DNA from 3 places in the Mesorhizobium sp. M0293 genome. Region 3 is predicted to be linked to each of the others. Evidence: predicted binding sites of a transcription regulator. Region 3 holds the regulator's gene; each other region holds the start of a gene.
What was found. Region 3 encodes LexA, which represses DNA repair genes until DNA is damaged. Its sites were predicted from a motif close to TGTTCNNNNTGTGTTCNG; they were not measured.
Positions count from the first base shown of each region.

Region 1: a site for LexA is predicted at 1,452-1,469, ahead of NKJ06_RS11395 (PA0069 family radical SAM protein). Genes of this name have one in related genera too.
Region 2: a site for LexA is predicted at 1,938-1,955, ahead of NKJ06_RS31655 (YifB family Mg chelatase-like AAA ATPase). Genes of this name have one in related genera too.

Region 1 covers NZ_JAMYSA010000023.1:5,316-8,593, forward strand. Annotated here, with positions in the region: gene NKJ06_RS11385 (phytanoyl-CoA dioxygenase family protein) at 1-723, opposite strand, end outside; gene NKJ06_RS11390 (glycosyltransferase) at 871-1,395, opposite strand; gene NKJ06_RS11395 (PA0069 family radical SAM protein) at 1,544-2,698, shown strand; gene rnhB (ribonuclease HII) at 2,850-3,278, shown strand, end outside.
Region 2 covers NZ_JAMYSA010000150.1:6,576-9,853, reverse strand. Annotated here, with positions in the region: gene NKJ06_RS31660 (malate synthase G) at 1-108, shown strand, start outside; gene NKJ06_RS31655 (YifB family Mg chelatase-like AAA ATPase) at 314-1,846, opposite strand; gene NKJ06_RS31650 (NAD(P)H-dependent oxidoreductase) at 2,091-2,681, opposite strand; gene gshB (glutathione synthase) at 2,892-3,278, opposite strand, start outside.
Region 3 covers NZ_JAMYSA010000003.1:15,689-18,966, forward strand. Annotated here, with positions in the region: gene NKJ06_RS01950 (ComEC/Rec2 family competence protein) at 1-1,404, shown strand, start outside; gene lexA (transcriptional repressor LexA) at 1,398-2,150, opposite strand; gene kynU (kynureninase) at 2,596-3,278, opposite strand, start outside.

The DNA of each region.
Region 1 (3,278 bases), on a different contig from region 3:
ACTGCCCTTGATGTAGACATGCGGGCCGGTGTCGGCATCGACGGGCTTGAGATAGAAAAAGAATTTCAGCATGCGCCAATCGTCGAGGTCGAAATGATACTTGCCGAGCGAGGCGAGGTTCTTGTCGGCGTCCGAAGCCGCACCCGTCGGAAAGCTCCACCAGACCCGCGTCGTGATCAGTTTTGCCTGACCGCCGAGATAATGCGCGGCAATGTTTAGAAGCAGCGGATCGCGCTGGATGGCGAGGGCCGCCTGGCAATCGAGGATGCGCTCGAAAAAGTGCCCGCTGAGCAGCGAGCGGCCAAAGCGCTTCTCAGCTTCCGCATGTTCATCCGGCATGAATTCGAGACGGCGGTCGAAATTGCCGAAGCAGGGCGTACGCTGGGCGAAGTCAGCGATCTCTTCATGGATCTCCGGCGGCAGGACCAAGCCCGAAAACAGCCCGTCGGAGCGCAGCGCTTCGACCACCGCTTCACGTTCGATGCCGGCAAACATCGTATCCCCCGTATCCACGACCGGACGGGCGCGCTTTGCGCCCAGCCAATGCATGCGGCGTCCAGGCATGGTGCGCGCCAGCACGAACATCGGCAGCCAGGCGGGGTTTTCGCGCAGGTCCGTCAGATAGGTCGGAATGCGCACGGCGATACGCCGCAGCAGGCTGCCGTTGCGCGCAATGGCCTCGAGACTGGCCGCGCCGGATTTGTCGGGGGTTGGAAGGTTCATTGGGTCCTCGGCTATGAGAGGCGACACCGATGCCGCATCAGTGTTCATCACTCGGCATGACCCAAACCCAATTCACCCGCTTGGGCCGGAAGCTAACCTCGCGCCAGATTTTGTGCAATGCACAATGAACAGAGCAGGTGCAAAAAATCACCTCGGGGAGCGGCGTTGCTGCTTCGCCGGCGCCATCCAGATCTCGGCGTCGAGCCGCTTTGTCGCGAGGCCGCGGGCGATGGCCTCGGCGCTGCCGGCACTCTTGGCCGAGGCCGAGGCCTGACGCTTGCTGATCAGCAATCCGTCGGCCAAGGCGCGGTTTGCGGAAAAGACGCGCGCCAGGAACGGCGTGCGGCTGCCGCGCGCCCGCGAAAACCGTGCCGCCATGGTTTGCCTGGCCGTATGGTCGACGACCGCGTCGATCCAGCCCTCCATCAATCGTGCGCCCGGCTCCAGGAGCAGCAACCAGTCCCCCTTGGCTTGCCGGATCCCCGTGGCGATGCCGCCCGTCACGTAGTGGCAGCCGGCATGCTCGGCCACACGATGCGTCTGGTCGGTAGAGCCCGTGTCACAGACGATGACGTCACGCACCACGCCCTCGACCGCGCCGCCAATCAGCGAGGCGAGCGTGCGGGTAAGCCCTTCCTCGTCATTGCACGTTTCGATGAGAACACTGAGCATCGTTAGCCGATAGCGGAAAGCGCGGCATAGCGCCAGTTATCCAGCGAACCTTAAAAAGTTCTTGCTTTGTTCTCTTCAACAAAATAGGAATAATTTCATGAACAGAGCGATTCGACACAACACGGACAGTCCCTGGGAGCGGGCGAAGATGGAACAGATCGTGCGCGCCGACATTGCAGCTTTCGGAGCCGGACGGGCCGAGATGGCCAATGCGATGATCGAGCAGAGTGGCGTGCGTGTCCGGCCGGACCGCAACCGCGGCAGGTCGGCGGGCATCAATCCGTCCGGCCGGTTCGAGCCGGTCAGCCGGCATGTTTTCGACGATGGCTGGAATTCGCTGGAAGAACTGCCGCCCTTCAAGACCGAAGTGCAGGTCGAGAAGCCGCGCACCATCATCACCCGTAACGAATCGCCCGATATCTCCTTCGATCGTTCGATCAACCCTTATCGCGGTTGCGAGCACGGCTGTGTCTATTGCTTTGCCCGGCCGACGCACTCGTTCATGGGCCTGTCGCCGGGTCTGGATTTCGAATCCAAGCTGTTCGCCAAGCCAGATGCGGCGCGCTTGCTCGACAAGGAGCTGTCGAAGGACGGATACCAACCGCGAACCATCGCCATCGGCACCAACACCGACCCCTACCAGCCGATCGAGAAACAATACCGGATCATGCGCGAGATCCTCGAAGTGCTGGAGGCGCGCGGTCATCCGGTCGGCATCGTCACCAAATCCGCTTTGGTGGTGCGCGACATCGATATCCTGTCGCGCATGGCTGAGCGAGGGCTGGCCAAGGTGGCTCTGTCGGTGACGACGCTCGATCGCATGCTGGCGCGCACCATGGAGCCGCGGGCTTCGACGCCGACCAAGCGGCTGGAGGCGATCCGGCAGCTTTCTGATGCCGGCATTCCAGCGTCGGTCATGGTGGCGCCGATCATCCCCGGGCTGACCGATCCGGAGATGGAACGCATCCTCGATTCAGCACGCGCCGCCGGCGCGCGCGAGGCGGGTTATGTCGTGCTGCGCCTGCCGCTGGAGGTCAGCCCGATCTTCAAGGACTGGCTGCTGCGCCACTACCCCGATCGCTATCGCCACGTGATGTCGCTGATCCGCTCGATGCGTGACGGCAAGGACTACGATTCGGAATGGGGCAAGCGCATGAAGGGCGCCGGTCCCTATGCCTGGCAGATCGGCCGGCGCTTCGAGATCACAGCCAAGCGGCTCGGCCTCAATGCCGAACGGCGCACGTTGCGGACCGACCAGTTCGTTGCTGCTGCCAAAGACCAATTGCAGCTGACGCTGCTTTGAGAATGCAATTCACTGCGGCGGCTTGATCTGCCACAGCACAGGAATCCCGTCCGGCCTGCCCCGGCCTGCAGACGGTGCCCTCCCGGTCCGGCGCCCCACCGACCCGGAGGGACTTGCGGAGAATCGGAACCGATGCGAACCTCGCCGCAACATGGCTCGCGCGCGTTCTGATTCTCCGCCTCTCTTTGAGATCATCGAGAAGCCCGACTTCTCCTTCGAGACGAAGGCGATAGCCGACGGCCTGTGGCCGGTTGCGGGCATGGACGAGGCCGGCCGTGGTCCCTTGGCGGGGCCAGTGGTCGCCGCGGCGGTGGTACTCGACCCCGCCAACATTCCGGACGGACTGGACGATTCCAAGCGCCTCACCCATTTGCAGCGTGAGGCCCTGTTCCTGAGCATTCTCGGCTCCGCGCAAGCGGTCTCAATGGCCTCGATCAGCGCCGAGGGCATCGATGGCAGCAACATCCTAAAGGCAAGCCTGGAGGCGATGCGCCGCGCCCTGATCGGCCTGTCGGTTCAACCGAAGCTTGCCCTCGCCGACGGGCGCGACGTGCCGCCGGGCCTGCCCTGCGCGGGGCGC
Region 2 (3,278 bases), on a different contig from region 3:
CAGGCGGCCTGCGACCTGGTGTTCAAGGGCGGCAACCAGCCCAACGGCTACACCGAGCCGGTGCTGCACGCGCGGCGGCTGGAACTGAAGGCGCAAGAAAAGGCCTAAGCGCCGGCGTTCCCTTCCCCCTTGAGGGAGGATGGCCCGAAGGGCCGTGAAGGGTCGGGCGTGAAGCGCGCCGACGCCCTTCAGACCACATGCCCTCGAGGGGCATGCCTGCGCCCTTTTTGATCACACTCGGTTTCAACAAAGGCCGAGCATTCTTCGGCGACCTCACCCGACTGCTCCGCGGCCACCCTCCCCTCAAGGGGGTCTAAGCCGCCTGCGCCATCCGTTCCGAACTCATGCGATAGGAAATCGCTTCGGCCAGATGGATGCGGCCGACGGTTTCGCTGGCGTCGAGATCGGCCAGTGTTCTCGCGACCTTCAGCACCCGGTGGTAGGCGCGGGCCGAAAAGGCGAGCTTTTCGCTGGCGTCCTTGAGCAGCGACAGGCCGGCGGCGTCGGGCATGGCGATCTCCTCGATGACCGAGGGCGAGCAATGCGCGTTGGTGGTGGCGCGGGTGGCGCCGAGACGTTCGAAGCGCTCGCGCTGGATGGCGCGGGCGCGCGCCACGCGCAGCGCCACATCGGCACTTTTCTCCGCCCGGTCGGGCCGGATCAGATCGCTTGCCGAGACCGCCGGCACTTCGATCCTGAGATCGATGCGGTCGAGCAGCGGACCTGAGATACGCGCCTGGTAGTCGGTGCGGCAACGCTCGCCGCGCAGGCAGCGATAGCCGGGCTCACCGGCCATGCCGCAGCGACACGGGTTCATCGCCGCCACCAGCTGGATGCGCGCCGGATAGGTGACGCGATGGTTGGCGCGCGCGATCATGCAGTCGCCGGTCTCCAGCGGCTGGCGCAGCGCATCGAGCGTCTGCGGCGTGAATTCGGGAAACTCGTCGAGAAACAGCACGCCATGATGGGCCAACGACACTTCGCCCGGCCGTGCGCGTATGCCACCGCCGACCATCGCCGCCATCGAAGCCGAATGGTGCGGCGCGCGGAACGGCCGCCGGTCGGTCAGCTTGCCTTCGCCGAGCTCTCCCGCCACCGAGGCGATCATCGAGACCTCCAGCAATTCCTTCGGCGCCAGCGGCGGCAGGATCGACGGCAGCCGCTGCGCCAGCATCGATTTGCCCGAGCCGGGTGGCCCGATCATCAGCAGATTATGGCCACCGGCCGCCGCAACCTCCAGCGCCCGCTTGGCGGTCTCCTGGCCCTTGATGTCGGCGAGATCGGGCAGGTCGCGCGCCGCGGCGTGGATGCCGGCTTCCGGCCGTGACAGCACCTGCGTGCCGCGAAAATGATTGGCGATGGCGATCAGGCTGCGCGGCGCCAGAATGTCGATATCCTTGCCGGCCCAGGCCGCTTCCGGCCCGCAGGCGAACGGGCAGATCAGGCCCTTGCCTTCGGCATTGGCCCCGATCGCTGCCGGCAGGGCGCCGGCGACCGCGGCGATCGTGCCGTCGAGCGACAATTCGCCGAGCACGACATAGCCGGCCAGCATGTCGCCCGGAATGGCGCCCAATGCCGCCATCAGGCCAAGCGCGATCGGCAGATCGTAGTGGCTGCCTTCCTTGGGCAGGTCGGCGGGTGCCAGATTGACCGTGACCTTCTTCGACGGCATCGACAGGCCCGACGCATGCAGCGCCGCCTGCACCCGCTCGCGGCTTTCCGCCACTGCCTTGTCGGCCAGGCCGACGATGTGCATGTTGACCTTGCCGGGCGCGATCATCACCTGCACGTCGACCGGCACGGCCTCGATGCCCTGGAAAGCGACCGTGCGAACCCGCGCCACCATTTTTATGCCCCCGGATAGGTGTTCGCCCATGCCCTGGCGACCAGGGTGTGAGCGAAGTCAAGGGAGACAACCACAGATTTCAGAGTTAGGCAAGAACATTACGAGAACATATGGCCGCCTCACAACGGTGAAGAATGCTGCCGGCAAGGACGCACGTTCATAAGTTGGGCTCGATCGGAAGCTCGAGCGCCCGCTTTGTCAAAGGCTCGCTCGCATCAAGGATGAGATACCCGGGCATGGATGGCTAGAATTTGTCAAACAGGCGCTCCGCCTTGCGGGCGAACATTTCCCTTTTGTCATAAGAAATGCTCTCGACAGAATATTTCGTCAGATAAAGGTGCGTCACGTTGCGGCCGCACATAGTCTTGAGGCCTCGCAGCAGAACTTTCCTCCCCGGGTTTTGCATGTAGAGTTCGGTATACCACCATGGCGAGCCGCATGTGGTAACAACGCCGATCCGCCGGATGTTCAATAGCGCCGGCTTGATCGTGCCACCGTCTGCCGGCAATTCGTAAGCCACCCCTGGTCGCCAAACTCGATCGAAATAGCCCTTCAGGATTGCAGGCATGCCCGACCACCATGTGGGAAAGCAGAAAACGCAAGCTTCCGCCCATCTCAACGCATCGATGTAAATCTGCAAATCGCCGGGTGCTTGAGCAGGATCGAAGTGGCCGCGTCTTTCTTCGGCATGCATCACAGGATCGAACTTCATTTGATGGAGATCGAAATCAACGACCTCGTCACCCCTGGCCTTGAGGGTCTGAACGACCCGTTTGTGGAGCGATGCCTGGTAGCTGTCGGCTAATGGATGCGCGTAGACGACATTAATTTTCATGGCGTGGGCCTTCAGGCTTCGGACTACACACACATATTAGCGGTCACGCAACCAACAAGGAACAGCAGGTCAGCGGCGGGGAAAGGAAAAGCCTTTTGCCAATCGCCTGGTCAAAACAAGAACACTGCAGGAACATGCAACCGCCCCGGTCGCGGTCAGGTTGCTCCCGGTTGCAAAAGCGGAACATGGTTAAGACAAAATGAAACCGGCTTACTTCCGCTTCCCCTCGACCGCTTCCCAGAACAGGCTGGCGATGTCGGCGCCGCCGAAGCGCTGGACTTCGCGCACGCCGGTCGGCGAGGTCACGTTGATCTCGGTCATGTAGTCGCCGATCACGTCGATACCGACCAGGATGAAGCCGCGCTCTTTCAGCGAGGGCCCGATGCGGGCGCAGATCTCGCGTTCGCGTTCCGTCAGCTCGGTTTTTTCGGCGCGGCCGCCGACATGCATGTTGGAGCGGGAATCGTGTTCGGCCGGCACCCGGTTGATGGCGCCGACCGGCTCGCCGTCGATCAGGATGATGCGCTTGTCGCCCTTGCGCACGTCCTTGAGATAGCGCTGCACGATATAGGGTTCACGGAACATCTGGCCGAACAT
Region 3 (3,278 bases):
ACCATCATGGGTTTGCTGCGCGGCGCCTTCGCCCTGTTTCCGGATTTTTCCGCGCGTCGCCCGGTCAAGAAATACGCCGCCGCCGCCGCACTTTTCTCGATCGCCGCCTATCTCATCATTTCCGGGGTCGTCGTTGCCGCCGAGCGCAGTTTCATCATGCTGGCGGTGATGCTGATTGCAGTGCTGTTCGATCGAGCGGCGCTGACGATGCGCAATCTGGCGATCTCGGCGATCGCCGTCATTGTGGTGTCGCCGCACGAGGTGGTCGGCCCGAGTTTCCAGATGTCCTTCGCCGCGACCGCCGCACTCGTCGGCGCCTACGCCGGCTGGGCGGATCATCGTGCAGGAAAGGCGAGACCACCGCCGCCAAAGCGATCGCTGCCCAGTTTCCTGACGCGAAAATTCCTGCTGGCGGCGGGCGGCCTTTCCATGACTTCCATCATCGCCGGCGGCGCCACGGCGCTGTTTGCCATTTGGCATTTTCAGCGTGTGTCGCCGCTCAGCCTGTTCGCCAATCTGGCCATCATGCCCATCGTGACAGTCGTCATGTTTCTGGCCGTCGCCAGCGCGTTGCTGATGCCGTTTGGGTTGGACTGGCCGGCCCTCTACCTGATGGGCAAGGGACTTACGCTGATGATCGCCATATCGGGCTGGATCTCCGAGCGTTCGCCTGTCGATGCGGTCGGACTGATTTCTCAGCAGTCTGTCCTGCTGGTGGCGATTGCCCTGGTCATCGCGACGATGGCGACGACATGGCTGCGGCTCGCGGCTCTTCCCTTCGCGCTTGCCGGCCTGCTGACCGTCTCGGATACGCGCACACCCGACGTGCTGATCTCGGAGGACGCAAGGCTGGTTGCGTTGCCGATCGGCGGTGGCGAACTTGCCGTCAGCCGCGCGCGCCCGAACGAATTCACCGTCGACAACTGGAAACGCGCGCTGACATCCGAAACCATCGTCATGCCGGAGGTGTTCAACGAAGGCGATGGCCAATTCGACGTCAGGGATGCCGCTGAAATGCCGCCGGGAGCGCCGTTCTATTGCACATCAGGCGTTTGTCTCGCCAGGCATCCGTCCGGTGCATTCATTGCCTATGTCGAGGATCGAAAGGACACCTGGAAAGCCTGTGGTTTCGCCGACCTGATCGTCATCAATGACGCGACGGCCTATGACGCCTGTCACAACCCACTGGTTCTCGTCATCACCAAACGGCAACTGGCTCGCAAAGGCAGTGCTGCCGTCTTCTTCGATCGCCAATCGGCGACCACGCCAGCGACAATCAGCTTCGCCGTGGACAGGCCATATCGGCCCTGGCATGTACAACGCAAATTCTCGCGTGAGGCGAGGGGACTGCCGCCCTTCCAGAGACCCGAGAAGCCAGCGGCTAAACCGCAGCCGCCTCAGTAGCGGCGGATCAAACCGACGAGCTTGCCTTGCACCTTGACCCTGTCGGGTCCGAAAATCCGGGTTTCATAGGCCGGATTGGCGGCTTCGAGAGCAATCGAGGCGCCCTTGCGGCGGAACCGCTTCAGCGTCGCTTCCTCTTCATCCACCAGCGCCACGATGATCTCGCCGGGGCTGGCCGTATCGGCATTGCGGATGATGACGGTATCGCCGTCGAAGATGCCGGCCTCGATCATCGAGTCACCCTTGACCTCCAGGGCATAGTGCTCGCCGCCCATGATCATGTCCGGCGGCACCGAGATCGAATGCGTCTGGTGCTGGATGGCATCGATCGGCACACCGGCGGCGATACGACCCATCACCGGGATCGACACGGCGGAGACCACGTCGTCGTCATTGCCGGCCGAAGGCATCCGCGAAGACGCCGGCTTGATCTGTCGGCCAACGCCGCCCTGACCGAGACTAGTCTGACCAAGACTGCCCTGGATGACGCTTGGCGAGAACTTTTTCGCCGCGTTGAGGCCGGGCGCGATCGAGTCCGGCAACCGCAGCACTTCCAGCGCGCGTGCCCGGTTGGGCAGTCGGCGAATGAAGCCGCGCTCTTCCAGAGCCGTGATCAACCGATGAATTCCGGATTTGGAGGCAAGGTCGAGCGCCTCCTTCATCTCGTCGAAGGATGGCGGAATGCCGCTTTCCTTCAGGCGTTCATGGATGAACATCAGCAGTTCGTGTTGCTTGCGTGTCAGCATGGCGGCCCCCAGGGTACCTAAAACCAGAATCAGAAAACAAACCCAGAACAAACACTATCTGTTCCAGTTGTGTTCCGCAACTGTTTAAAGTTTAATGAATTTATTAAGGGGATCGAAATTATTGGCAGCTCGCTGCCGGGCCTCGCCGACGACTGCATCCCGTCACAATGCGCTTGCCGGCATTGAAATTGTTATGGTTAATGGGCTGCCCGCCCATCCCTGGCCCAAGCTTGGCATGAGCTGCCCATGGATCCGCGACGGGGTATTCCCAGCCTTCTGTGCATTCGTCTGCCGTGAACGAAACGAAGCCAAAATGCCAACCTTGGTTAATTTGGTGATGCCAGTGCTGTCCACCAGCGGCGACCGGATTCGTGCGCTGGAAATTCGTCCCTCCGTCATCCCGCCAATAGGCAAGGGCGCGACAACAGTCGTCGGGACGGCTGCGTCAGGTAACGGCCTCCTTGACGGCGAAACGCTGGTCCTTCCATGCACCCGTGCGCAGAATGTCTTCCAGCACCTCAACCGCCAGCCACACATCCTTGTAGCCGACATAGAGTGGCGTGAAGCCGAAACGGATGGTCGATGGCGCGCGGAAGTCACCGATCACCCCCCGCTCGATCAGCGCCCGCATGATTTGATAGCCATGATCGTGAAGGAACGACACCTGGCTGCCGCGCCTGGTCGCGTCGCGGGTGCTCTCCAGCGTGAGACCATAGGCGCCGCACTTCGCTTCGACGAGCTGGATGAACAGTTCGGTCAGCGCGACGCTTTTCTTTCGCAATTCCGCCATGTCGACGTCGTTCCAGATGGCAAGCGCACCTTTGAGCGCCCGCATCGATAGGACCGGCTGCGTGCCGCACAGAAAGCGGCGGATGCCGGTGCCGGCCACATAACCCCGTTCGAAGGCAAAGGGCCGTGCATGCCCCCACCAGCCGCTGAGTGGCTGGCTGATCTCGCCATGGTGGCGCTGGGCGGCATAGATGAAGGCCGGCGCGCCCGGCCCCCCGTTGAGGTACTTGTAGGTGCAGCCGACAGCGAAATCGGCATTTGCGCGGTCGAGCTCGACCGGCAGAGCGCCCGCGGTGTGGCAGAGATCCCAGACGATCAGCGCTCCGGCCGCATGAGCCT